3 regions of the Gottfriedia sp. OAE603 genome follow, and region 2 is predicted to be linked to each of the others. Evidence: a T-box and tRNA genes for the amino acid it is inferred to sense, from the RefSeq annotation. Region 2 holds a T-box; the other regions hold tRNA genes.

What was found. A T-box is a leader RNA that pairs with one kind of tRNA and senses whether it is charged. The one in region 2 lies ahead of tyrS (tyrosine--tRNA ligase), so its partner is inferred to be a tRNA-Tyr.
Region 1: it encodes a tRNA-Tyr, which carries the amino acid that the T-box ahead of tyrS (tyrosine--tRNA ligase) is inferred to sense. The anticodon was not compared.
Region 3: it encodes a tRNA-Tyr, which carries the amino acid that the T-box ahead of tyrS (tyrosine--tRNA ligase) is inferred to sense. The anticodon was not compared.

The regions. Positions count from the first base shown of each region.
Region 1 is NZ_JBEUNN010000001.1:3,947,474-3,951,538, forward strand. It holds gene rocF (arginase) at 1-725, opposite strand, end outside; tRNA gene ABID96_RS19830 (tRNA-Ala) at 958-1,033, opposite strand; tRNA gene ABID96_RS19835 (tRNA-Gly) at 1,054-1,128, opposite strand; tRNA gene ABID96_RS19840 (tRNA-Lys) at 1,142-1,214, opposite strand; tRNA gene ABID96_RS19845 (tRNA-Gln) at 1,262-1,336, opposite strand; tRNA gene ABID96_RS19850 (tRNA-Tyr) at 1,345-1,429, opposite strand; tRNA gene ABID96_RS19855 (tRNA-Val) at 1,447-1,522, opposite strand; tRNA gene ABID96_RS19860 (tRNA-Glu) at 1,533-1,609, opposite strand; tRNA gene ABID96_RS19865 (tRNA-Thr) at 1,630-1,702, opposite strand; tRNA gene ABID96_RS19870 (tRNA-Asn) at 1,711-1,785, opposite strand; rRNA gene rrf (5S ribosomal RNA) at 1,795-1,910, opposite strand; rRNA gene ABID96_RS19880 (23S ribosomal RNA) at 2,036-4,065, opposite strand, start outside.
Region 2 is NZ_JBEUNN010000001.1:3,312,117-3,316,181, forward strand. It holds partial or broken gene ABID96_RS16890 (GNAT family N-acetyltransferase) at 1-74, opposite strand, end outside; gene ABID96_RS16895 (hypothetical protein) at 96-227, opposite strand; T-box leader at 566-818, opposite strand; gene tyrS (tyrosine--tRNA ligase) at 820-2,070, opposite strand; T-box leader at 2,150-2,385, opposite strand; gene ABID96_RS16905 (LemA family protein) at 2,563-3,138, shown strand; gene ABID96_RS16910 (TPM domain-containing protein) at 3,135-3,851, shown strand; gene acsA (acetate--CoA ligase) at 3,914-4,065, opposite strand, start outside.
Region 3 is NZ_JBEUNN010000001.1:642,970-647,034, forward strand. It holds rRNA gene ABID96_RS03150 (23S ribosomal RNA) at 1-1,181, shown strand, start outside; rRNA gene rrf (5S ribosomal RNA) at 1,312-1,427, shown strand; tRNA gene ABID96_RS03160 (tRNA-Asn) at 1,437-1,511, shown strand; tRNA gene ABID96_RS03165 (tRNA-Ser) at 1,516-1,607, shown strand; tRNA gene ABID96_RS03170 (tRNA-Glu) at 1,635-1,709, shown strand; tRNA gene ABID96_RS03175 (tRNA-Val) at 1,722-1,797, shown strand; tRNA gene ABID96_RS03180 (tRNA-Met) at 1,848-1,924, shown strand; tRNA gene ABID96_RS03185 (tRNA-Asp) at 1,928-2,003, shown strand; tRNA gene ABID96_RS03190 (tRNA-Phe) at 2,012-2,087, shown strand; tRNA gene ABID96_RS03195 (tRNA-Thr) at 2,118-2,190, shown strand; tRNA gene ABID96_RS03200 (tRNA-Tyr) at 2,201-2,285, shown strand; tRNA gene ABID96_RS03205 (tRNA-Trp) at 2,294-2,367, shown strand; tRNA gene ABID96_RS03210 (tRNA-His) at 2,382-2,457, shown strand; tRNA gene ABID96_RS03215 (tRNA-Gln) at 2,521-2,595, shown strand; tRNA gene ABID96_RS03220 (tRNA-Gly) at 2,599-2,673, shown strand; tRNA gene ABID96_RS03225 (tRNA-Cys) at 2,680-2,750, shown strand; tRNA gene ABID96_RS03230 (tRNA-Leu) at 2,766-2,849, shown strand; tRNA gene ABID96_RS03235 (tRNA-Leu) at 2,944-3,026, shown strand; gene queG (tRNA epoxyqueuosine(34) reductase QueG) at 3,563-4,065, shown strand, end outside.

The sequences.
Region 1 (4,065 bases), 640 kb from region 2:
ACAGGCGTACCAACACCAGGTACATGGATCGGATCTAAACCATCAAGGTCTAATGATAAATGTACACCGTCACAGTCTTTTAAGTGATCAATTGTTTCTTCCATCACTTTTGTCATACCTAATTTATCAACTTCATGCATTGTATAAACTTTAATGCCTAATTCTTTAATAATTGCTCTTTCACCTTCATCAAGATCACGAGCTCCTATAATGATTACATTCTCTGGTTTTACTTTAGGGAAGTAACCACCAATCTTCGTTAATAAATCATGTCCATGACCTAATGACACAGCTAGTGACATACCATGGATATTTCCAGACGGTGAAGTTTCTGCTGTATTTAAATCTCCATGAGCATCAAACCAAATTAAACCTAGATTATTATAGTGCTTTGAAACACCTGCTAATGTACCAATCGCAATACTGTGGTCTCCACCTAGTACTAGAGGCATTCTGTTACTTTTAATGACTTCATCAACTTCAACTGCAAGCTTCTCACAAGTATCTTTTACTGATTTTAAGTTTTTTAGATTATGTTCAAAGTGATCTTCTTTTACTAACGTACGGTCTACTAAAATATCCCCTAAATCTTCAACATTATATGAAAGATTTTCAATGCGTTCATGAAGCTGTGCATATCTAATTGCACTTGGTCCCATATCCACTCCACGTCTTGTTTGCCCTAAATCTAAAGGTACCCCAATAATCGAAATTTCTTTTTTCATGTTATTTCCCCCTATGTCAATTACGTAAGAAAACGCTTACTTTATTTTTTAAATAAAGAACCCTAAATTAGATTCTTAAAGTTATTAATTATATTAATAGTTTAAATCTTTTGAAACGAATGGGTCAACTCAACATTTTTTTGTATACATATGCATTTATCATCTCTATATTTTATGTTTTTAGACAACAAAAAACCTTAGTCAAAAGACTAAGGTTACACTTTATGTATATTGGTGGAGCCTAGCGGGATCGAACCGCTGACCTCCTGCGTGCAAGGCAGGCGCTCTCCCAGCTGAGCTAAGGCCCCGATATATATTTATACAGAAATGGAGCGGAAGACGGGGCTCGAACCCGCGACCCCAACCTTGGCAAGGTTGTATTCTACCACTGAACTACTTCCGCATATAAAAAAAAGTGAGCCATGAAGGATTCGAACCTTCGACCCTCTGATTAAAAGTCAGATGCTCTACCTACTGAGCTAATGGCTCGTAATAAATATTACGATCAATTTGAATGAAATTGTGTAAATAAAAAATGGCTGGGCTACCTGGATTCGAACCAGGGCATGACGGAATCAAAATCCGTTGCCTTACCGCTTGGCTATAGCCCAACAATAAATGGTGGAGGGGGACGGATTCGAACCGCCGAACCCACAGGGAGCGGATTTACAGTCCGCCGCGTTTAGCCACTTCGCTACCCCTCCGGTATTATTAAATTAAATGGTGGAGGATGACGGGCTCGAACCGCCGACCCCCTGCTTGTAAGGCAGGTGCTCTCCCAGCTGAGCTAATCCTCCGTAATATAAATGGTGACCCGTACGGGATTCGAACCCGTGTTTTACCGCCGTGAAAGGGCGGTGTCTTAACCGCTTGACCAACGGGCCATATGTATAAGTCTTTTCCAAGCTTCCAACCGGGCTCGAACCGGTGACCTCTTCCTTACCATGGAAGTACTCTGCCTGCTGAGCTATGGAAGCATAAAAAATGGCTCCGCAGGTAGGGTTCGAACCTACGACCACTCGGTTAACAGCCGAGTGCTCTACCACTGAGCTACTGCGGAATAATCAGAACCAAGCGACGTTCTACTCTCACAGGGGGAAACCCCCAACTACCATCGACGCTGAAGAGCTTAACTGCCGTGTTCGGTATGGGAACGGGTGTGACCTCTTCGCTATCATCACTTGATTCATTTGCTTATGACATTGATTATTATAACAAAATATCAATCAAAGTCAACATTTTTTGAAGATTTTTTTGGAAGTTCTTCCATTTTATACCTTCAAAACTAGATAATGTCATTATCAAACTTGTTAGTTAAGTCCTCGACCGATTAGTATCAGTCAGCTCCACGTGTCACCACGCTTCCACCTCTGACCTATCAACCTGATCATCTCTCAGGGGTCTTACTAGCTTAACGCTATGGGAAATCTCATCTTGAGGGGGGCTTCATGCTTAGATGCTTTCAGCACTTATCCCTTCCACACATAGCTACCCAGCCATGCTCTTGGCAGAACAACTGGTACACCAGCGGTGTGTCCATCCCGGTCCTCTCGTACTAAGGACAGCTCCTCTCAAATTTCCTGCGCCCACGACGGATAGGGACCGAACTGTCTCACGACGTTCTGAACCCAGCTCGCGTACCGCTTTAATGGGCGAACAGCCCAACCCTTGGGACCGACTACAGCCCCAGGATGCGATGAGCCGACATCGAGGTGCCAAACCTCCCCGTCGATGTGGACTCTTGGGGGAGATAAGCCTGTTATCCCCGGGGTAGCTTTTATCCGTTGAGCGATGGCCCTTCCATGCGGAACCACCGGATCACTAAGCCCGACTTTCGTCCCTGCTCGACTTGTAGGTCTCGCAGTCAAGCTCCCTTATGCCTTTACACTCTTCGAATGATTTCCAACCATTCTGAGGGAACCTTTGGGCGCCTCCGTTACTCTTTAGGAGGCGACCGCCCCAGTCAAACTGCCCACCTGACACTGTCTCCGAGCCGGATAACGGCTCTAGGTTAGAATTTCAATACAGCCAGGGTAGTATCCCACCGACGCCTCCACCGAAGCTGGCGCTCCGGCTTCTCAGGCTCCTACCTATCCTGTACAAGCTGTACCAAAATTCAATATCAAGCTGCAGTAAAGCTCCACGGGGTCTTTCCGTCCTGTCGCGGGTAACCTGCATCTTCACAGGTACTATAATTTCACCGAGTCTATGGTTGAGACAGTGCCCAAATCGTTACGCCTTTCGTGCGGGTCGGAACTTACCCGACAAGGAATTTCGCTACCTTAGGACCGTTATAGTTACGGCCGCCGTTTACTGGGGCTTCAATTCAGAGCTTCTCCCGTAAGGGATAACCCCTCCTCTTAACCTTCCAGCACCGGGCAGGCGTCAGCCCCTATACTTCGCCTTACGGCTTCGCAGAGACCTGTGTTTTTGCTAAACAGTCGCTTGGGCCTTTTCACTGCGGCTCTCCCGGGCTTGCACCCAAAAGAGCACCCCTTCTCCCGAAGTTACGGGGTCATTTTGCCGAGTTCCTTAACCATAGTTCTCTCGCTCACCTTAGGATTCTCTCCTCGCCTACCTGTGTCGGTTTGCGGTACAGGCACCTATTTCCTCGCTAGAAGCTTTTCTTGGCAGCGTAGAATCAGGAACTTCGGTACTATATTTCCCTCGCCATCACAACTCAGCCTTAACGATGTGCGGATTTGCCTACACATCAGCCTAATTGCTTGGACGCGCATATCCAGCAGCGCGCTTACCCTATCTTTCTGCGTCCCTCCATTGCTCAAACGGAAATCAGGTGGTACAGGAATATCAACCTGTTGTCCATCGCCTACGCCTGTCGGCCTCGGCTTAGGTCCTGACTAACCCTGGGAGGACGAGCCTTCCCCAGGAAACCTTAGGCATACGGTGGACGGGATTCTCACCCGTCTTTCGCTACTCATACCGGCATTCTCACTTCTAAGCGCTCCACCAGTCCTTACGATCTAGCTTCAACGCCCTTAGAACGCTCCCCTACCACTGATACCATACGGTATCAATCCGCAGCTTCGGTGATACGTTTAGCCCCGTTACATTTTCGGCGCAGAGTCACTCGACCAGTGAGCTATTACGCACTCTTTAAATGGTGGCTGCTTCTAAGCCAACATCCTGGTTGTCTAAGCAACTCCACATCCTTTTCCACTTAACGTATACTTTGGGACCTTAGCTGGCGGTCTGGGCTGTTTCCCTCTTGACCACGGATCTTATCACTCGTAGTCTGACTCCTATGGATAAGTCATTGGCATTCGGAGTTTGACTGAATTCGGTAACCCGTTGGGGGCCCCTAGTCCAATCAGTGCTC
Region 2 (4,065 bases):
TCTTGAGAATTTTTTATTTCAATCCATGCGTACCCGACAAAATCCTCCTCATCTTTTATTAATAAAAATAGATGATTTGGCTTATTTACTACTTCTTAAAAAAACTCAGTTACTTCCTTTATATTGTGAATTTTAAATTGCTCTGGAAAGAGTTCAGCATGTAAATTCTGTACACTCTCATTCAATTTTGCCAATATTCCGTAATCTTTAGTTAGAATCATTTCCATAAATTAACCCCCTTTTTAAAAAATGGTCCTGTTAAAAAACGAATGTTGATTTCCATTCCAGGTACTTCGCTTTCCATGGGGCGTGACGACTTGAGCCTCGGGTCAACGATGTGGATCATGCATGCGTTACGACAGGACGTCGTGGTTTTAGCATGCCTACCTTGCTTGGCCTCCGGGGTCTCAAGTTTCCCACATCTCCCATAGGAGTCTTCGCACCTTCCATTTCAATTACTCTCGAACCGGCTATTCTCTTTTAGTACTCTTAATATCTTTAGTTAAAATCAACAATTAATATTAACAGAACCTAAAAAATAAAAAATCGAGGTTATCCCTATAATAATAGGGACGACCTCGATCGCGTTACCACCCTAGTTATAAAGAAAATTCACTTTAAATCAAATTAAAAGTTTTTTCTTTATCACTCGATATCTGTAACGTAGACTTACGTTCTTCCCTTCATTAGAATCTCTAACTACGAAAAGAAAACTCCCGAAATGTAATTCGCTGATTGTTTAGACGAGTTCACACCAACCACTCGCTCTCTGTATCTAGTGACAATCATACTACTGCTTTTTCGTTCACTGTTTATTCATTATGATAATGTAATTAAGTGGTATTTCTTTTTACCACGACGGATTATTATAAATTGCTCTTCAATTGCATCAAGCTTAGATAAAACTTTTGCAACATCTTGTATACGATCGCCATTTACGTACACTGCACCGTTTTGAACATCTTCGCGTGCTTGTCGTTTAGATGGTGAAATTTTAGCAGCTACTAATAAATCAACTAATCCCATTTCTGCTTCATTAAATGCAAATGATGGAACATCTTTAAAACCTTGTTTGATTTCTTCAGCTGTTAATTCTTTTACAGACCCACTAAATAATGCTTCCGTAATTTTAATTGCTTGATCAAGTGCTTTTTCACCATGAACTAATTTCGTCACTTCAGCAGCTAATGCTTTTTGAGCTACACGTTGCTCCGGTGCTTCATTAAATTGTTTTTCTAACTCTAAAATTTCTTCTTGCGATAAGAAAGTAAAGTATTTTAGGTATTTAACAACATCTCGATCGTCAGTGTTAATCCAGAATTGGTAAAATTCATATGGAGTCGTTTTTTCTGGATCTAACCACACAGCTCCACCTTCTGTTTTACCGAATTTTGAACCATCAGCTTTCGTTACTAAAGGTACAGTTAAACCAAATGCTTTTGAATCTTCTTCAGTTTTTCGAATTAATTCCATACCTGCAGTAATATTACCCCATTGATCACTTCCACCAATTTGAAGTTTACAATTATGGTCTTGGTATAATTTTAGGAAGTCATATGATTGTAAAATCATGTAGCTAAATTCAGTAAATGAAATACCTGCATCTAAACGTGATGCTACTGAATCTTTAGCAAGCATGTAATTTAATCCAAAGTTTTTCCCTATATCTCGTAAGAATGTAATAACGTCTAGATCGCCAGTCCAATCAAAGTTATTTACAACTTTAGCAGCATTTTCACCTTCAAAGCTTAAGAAAGGTAAAAGTTGTGTACGAATTCGTTCACTGTACATTTGAACTGTTTCTGTTGTATTTAATGTACGTTCTGCTTTTTTACCACTTGGATCACCAATCATACCAGTTGCTCCACCAACAACACCTATCGGTTTATGACCAGCAACTTGGAATCTTTTAAGCATTAAAACAGGTAATAAATGACCGATGTGTAAGCTATCGCCTGTCGGGTCAAAACCACAATATAAAGAAACCGATTCTTCATTAAGTAATTTTTGTAATCCTTCTTCGTCAGTCATTTGATTAATTAATCCACGAAATTCTAAATCTTGTAAAATCGTTGTCACCTTTAATCAATCCTCTCTATCCTTAAATCGTCATTTTTCAAACCAAAATAAAAAGTCCCTACTGTTAAACAGTAGGGACGAATAATTTAAATCGCGGTACCACCCTAGTTGTAGCCAAATAAATCAGACTACCTCTCATACAATTAACGGCTGTTAACCGTTCTAATCCTAGTTTGTTATGTATAACAAATGTCGAAAAAGAATGCTCCAGGGTGTAATTCATGTCAATGTTTGTGCTAATTCTCACCAACCATTAGCTCTCTGAGACAATTCCATTCACACTACTAAACCTTTCAACGCTCACTATTAAAATGTTATGAAACATTTATAACACATATAATTCTAGTAAGTCAAATAGAGAATTAAAATTAAATTAATTTTATTTAAAAAATTACTCATACATTGAATAAAATACCTACTGTTGATGTAATATGATTTAATATCGTTACAATAATACATATTTTAGAAATGGAGTGTTTAAAATTGAGAAATAAAGGTGTATGGATTGCTCTCATTATTGTAGTAGTTCTTATCTTTATGGGGGTTGGAAGTTATAATGGATTTGTCACTCAAGAAGAAAACGTGACAAATAAAATGTCACAAGTTGATAACCAGTTAAAACGTCGATCAGATTTAATACCAAATTTAGTTAATACAGTAAAAGGATATGCACAACAAGAGAAAGATGTGATTGCATCAGTAACTGAAGCAAGAGCTAAACTAGCTGGGGCTCAATCGACAGCTGATAAAAGCAAAGCGGATCAAGAATTATCTGGTGCATTAAGCCGCCTATTAGTAGTAGTTGAAAACTATCCAGAATTAAAATCAAATGAAAACTTTAGAGCATTAATGGACAGCCTAGAAGGCACAGAGAACCGCTTAGCTATTGCACGTAAAGATTATAATGATGCAGTTACTGTATATAACAAAAAAATCAAAAAATTCCCTGGCGTTTTATTAGCAGGAGCTTTTGGTTTTGATAAAAAAGAATATTTCGAAGTAACTGATACCGATAAAGCTACACCTGAAGTTGATTTTAGTGGCGATGGTAATAAATGAGAAAACTTTTCTCATCTATTGTTCTAATTGGATTTCTACTTTCATTTAGTTCAATTGCAAAAGCTGAAATAAATGTACCTTCACCAGTTGGAGACATATATGTTCAGGATTATGCTAATGTACTAGATCGTCAAGATACAAAAACTCTTATTCAATTAGGAAAAAAATTAGAAGATACAACTTCTGCGCAATTAGCAGTTTTAACAATTCCTAGTTTAGAAGGAAATGATATAAAAGAGTATGCTAATACTGCTTTTCGTAAATATAGACTAGGTAATAAAGAAAAGAATAATGGTGTCCTTTTGCTATACGCAAAGGACGATCGAGAAATACGAATTGAAGTTGGGTATGGATTAGAAGGTGTTGTAACTGATATCCGTTCAGGTCATATTTTAGATCAAAATGCAGTTCCTTATTTGAAAAACGATGAAGAATCACTTGCTTTAACAAATACTTATAAATCGCTTTATAACGTAATATTAAACGGGTCTGAAAAAAACGGCCATTCGAAAACGAGCTCTCTTTGGGAGAATGTAAAGATCATCTTAATTATTGCCCTTGTTATCGTTGTTATTGTTGTTGATATGTTGTTTTTTAATGGTGTACTCACCTATTTCATCTTGAATTTATTACCAGCTTTGTTAAATTCTTCTGGTTCCAGAGGTGGAGGCGGTGGAAGTTCAGGTGGAGGTGGATCAGATCGAAAATTTTAAAAAATAAAATAATGTAAACAAAAACCATTGGATTATTTTCCAATGGTTTTTATCTTTAATGATTAGTCCTCCATCGTTGATAAGTCACCTGTAGGTAGGTTTAATTCCCATGCTTTTAACACCCTACGCATGATTTTACCGCTACGTGTTTTTGGTAGTTTATCTCGGAATTCAATTTGTCTTGGTGCAGCATGTGCAGCTAAGCCAACTTTGA
Region 3 (4,065 bases), 2.7 Mb from region 2:
GCTCTTTTGGGTGCAAGCCCGGGAGAGCCGCAGTGAAAAGGCCCAAGCGACTGTTTAGCAAAAACACAGGTCTCTGCGAAGCCGTAAGGCGAAGTATAGGGGCTGACGCCTGCCCGGTGCTGGAAGGTTAAGAGGAGGGGTTATCCCTTACGGGAGAAGCTCTGAATTGAAGCCCCAGTAAACGGCGGCCGTAACTATAACGGTCCTAAGGTAGCGAAATTCCTTGTCGGGTAAGTTCCGACCCGCACGAAAGGCGTAACGATTTGGGCACTGTCTCAACCATAGACTCGGTGAAATTATAGTACCTGTGAAGATGCAGGTTACCCGCGACAGGACGGAAAGACCCCGTGGAGCTTTACTGCAGCTTGATATTGAATTTTGGTACAGCTTGTACAGGATAGGTAGGAGCCTGAGAAGCCGGAGCGCCAGCTTCGGTGGAGGCGTCGGTGGGATACTACCCTGGCTGTATTGAAATTCTAACCTAGAGCCGTTATCCGGCTCGGAGACAGTGTCAGGTGGGCAGTTTGACTGGGGCGGTCGCCTCCTAAAGAGTAACGGAGGCGCCCAAAGGTTCCCTCAGAATGGTTGGAAATCATTCGAAGAGTGTAAAGGCATAAGGGAGCTTGACTGCGAGACCTACAAGTCGAGCAGGGACGAAAGTCGGGCTTAGTGATCCGGTGGTTCCGCATGGAAGGGCCATCGCTCAACGGATAAAAGCTACCCCGGGGATAACAGGCTTATCTCCCCCAAGAGTCCACATCGACGGGGAGGTTTGGCACCTCGATGTCGGCTCATCGCATCCTGGGGCTGTAGTCGGTCCCAAGGGTTGGGCTGTTCGCCCATTAAAGCGGTACGCGAGCTGGGTTCAGAACGTCGTGAGACAGTTCGGTCCCTATCCGTCGTGGGCGCAGGAAATTTGAGAGGAGCTGTCCTTAGTACGAGAGGACCGGGATGGACACACCGCTGGTGTACCAGTTGTTCTGCCAAGAGCATGGCTGGGTAGCTATGTGTGGAAGGGATAAGTGCTGAAAGCATCTAAGCATGAAGCCCCCCTCAAGATGAGATTTCCCATAGCGTTAAGCTAGTAAGACCCCTGAGAGATGATCAGGTTGATAGGTCAGAGGTGGAAGCGTGGTGACACGTGGAGCTGACTGATACTAATCGGTCGAGGACTTAACTAACAAGTTTGATAATGACATTATCTAGTTTTGAGGGTACAAAAAATCATTCAATCGTTAAAAAATATTAGCAAAAAGTCATTGACTTTAGTAGATATTTTGATATAATGATTAATGTCCCAAGGAAATTGAATCAAGTGATGATAGCGAAGAGGTCACACCCGTTCCCATACCGAACACGGCAGTTAAGCTCTTCAGCGTCGATGGTAGTTGGGGGTTTCCCCCTGTGAGAGTAGAACGTCGCTTGGTTCTGATTATTCCGCAGTAGCTCAGTGGTAGAGCACTCGGCTGTTAACCGAGTGGTCGTAGGTTCGAATCCTACCTGCGGAGCCATTTTGGAGAGCTGTCCGAGTGGCCGAAGGAGCACGATTGGAAATCGTGTAGGCGGGTAACCCTGTCTCAAGGGTTCAAATCCCTTGCTCTCCGCCACATTTAAATTAGGACTTCCAATAAATTGGCCCGTTGGTCAAGCGGTTAAGACACCGCCCTTTCACGGCGGTAACACGGGTTCGAATCCCGTACGGGTCACCACTTTTATATTATGGAGGATTAGCTCAGCTGGGAGAGCACCTGCCTTACAAGCAGGGGGTCGGCGGTTCGAGCCCGTCATCCTCCACCATATTATTAAATGAATATTCATGGAACTAAACTAATTAGTATCCACATTATCGCGGGGTGGAGCAGTCTGGTAGCTCGTCGGGCTCATAACCCGAAGGTCGCAGGTTCAAATCCTGTCCCCGCAACCAAATGGTCCCGTGGTGTAGCGGTTAACATGCCTGCCTGTCACGCAGGAGATCGCCGGTTCGATCCCGGTCGGGACCGCCATTTAAGTTGGCTCGGTAGCTCAGTCGGTAGAGCAGAGGACTGAAAATCCTCGTGTCGGCGGTTCGATTCCGTCCCGAGCCACCATCTTATTTTAAAAGATAAAAAATAAAAAATGCCGACTTAGCTCAATTGGTAGAGCAACTGACTTGTAATCAGTAGGTTGGGGGTTCAAGTCCTCTAGTCGGCACTCTTTAACCGGAGGGGTAGCGAAGTGGCTAAACGCGGCGGACTGTAAATCCGCTCCCTGTGGGTTCGGCGGTTCGAATCCGTCCCCCTCCACCATTTATTATAGGGGCATAGTTTAACGGTAGAATAGAGGTCTCCAAAACCTTTGGTGTGGGTTCGATTCCTACTGCCCCTGCCAATTTAATAATAATGGCGGTTGTGGCGAAGTGGTTAACGCATCGGATTGTGGTTCCGACACTCGTGGGTTCGATTCCCATCAGTCGCCCCATATAAATTATTGTAGCAATTAAGTGATATAAGTATATATTACTTTATATAATATATAAATTGATGGGCTATAGCCAAGCGGTAAGGCAACGGATTTTGATTCCGTCATGCCCTGGTTCGAATCCAGGTAGCCCAGCCACATGCGGAAGTAGTTCAGCGGTAGAATACAACCTTGCCAAGGTTGGGGTCGCGGGTTCGAGCCCCGTCTTCCGCTCCATATTACGGCGGTATAGCCAAGTGGTAAGGCAGAGGTCTGCAAAACCTTTATCATCGGTTCAAATCCGGTTACCGCCTTTTTAATTTTCCCATGCCGGGGTGGTGGAATGGCAGACACACAGGACTTAAAATCCTGCGGGGGTTGACCCCGTGCCGGTTCGAGTCCGGCCCTCGGTATCAAAAAAACCTCTTACAAATGTAAGAGGTTTTTATATTCAGATATAATTGGACAATTAATAGGTCATATACTATAATTGTTGTATATCGTTTTGGCGGTGTGGTGGAATGGCAGACACGGTAGACTCAAAATCTATTGTCTTCACGGACGTGCAGGTTCAAGTCCTGTCACCGCTATCATATAAAATAGAAAGAAGGATTTTGCTGTATGCAAGATCCTTTTTTTGTTTTATTTAGGAGTAAGTTGAAAAGAAGAAGATTTGTTAATGGGATAAAGGGGATTGCTCTACTTAATAAGTATTTATTCTGGCGGAAAATCATAATCGTTACACTTCCAAATAATCGTATTGATTACTTATTTTTACCAATATTTACTAAGACTAAAATTCGACAAAATATGATTTTTTTCTTGAGTTACTGACATATGTATGTTAAATTTATATACATAGTTCAGCAATCACTACTATTTACCTATAACTTATAGATATATAGTTAGTTGTATGAGCATTCAAAGATTTATTATAACTTGATAACAACGCAGTGTATTGATTCCATAGGAGAACGATACATTGCGTTTTTTTATGGTTAGATAAATAAATATCTAAAATATGTATTCTAGTGTATGATCATTTTATCTGTACTTTTTAAACTATGAACTTTCTGACTAGAATAGTTAATATATACTCGTACTAAAGAACTGTAAGGTGATAGGGATGAACATAAAAGAATTTCAAAAAGAATTGATATTATATAGTAAGGAAATAGGCATTGATAAAATTGGATTTACTACAGCAGATCCTTTTGTTACTTTGAAAAGTAGATTATATGAACAACAAGAATTAAACTATCAATCAGGTTTTGAAGCAAAAGATATTGAACGTAGAACAGATGCCAGAAAAATAATGAATGAAGCACATTCAATAATAGCGATAGCATTAGCTTATCCCTCTAAAATGAAAGATGCCCCGAAAAGTAAAAAGGGTTCTACTAGGGGGATATTTTGTCGTGCTTCATGGGGAGAAGATTATCACACTGTTGTTAAAAAGAAATTGTTACAGCTTGAGTCATTTATTTTATTACATTATCCAAATGCAAAAGTTCAATCTATGGTAGATACAGGTGAGTTAGTGGACCGAGCAGTAGCTGAGCGAGCAGGGATTGGCTGGAGTGCTAAGAATTGTTCGATTATCACACCAGAGTATGGGTCTTATGTTTA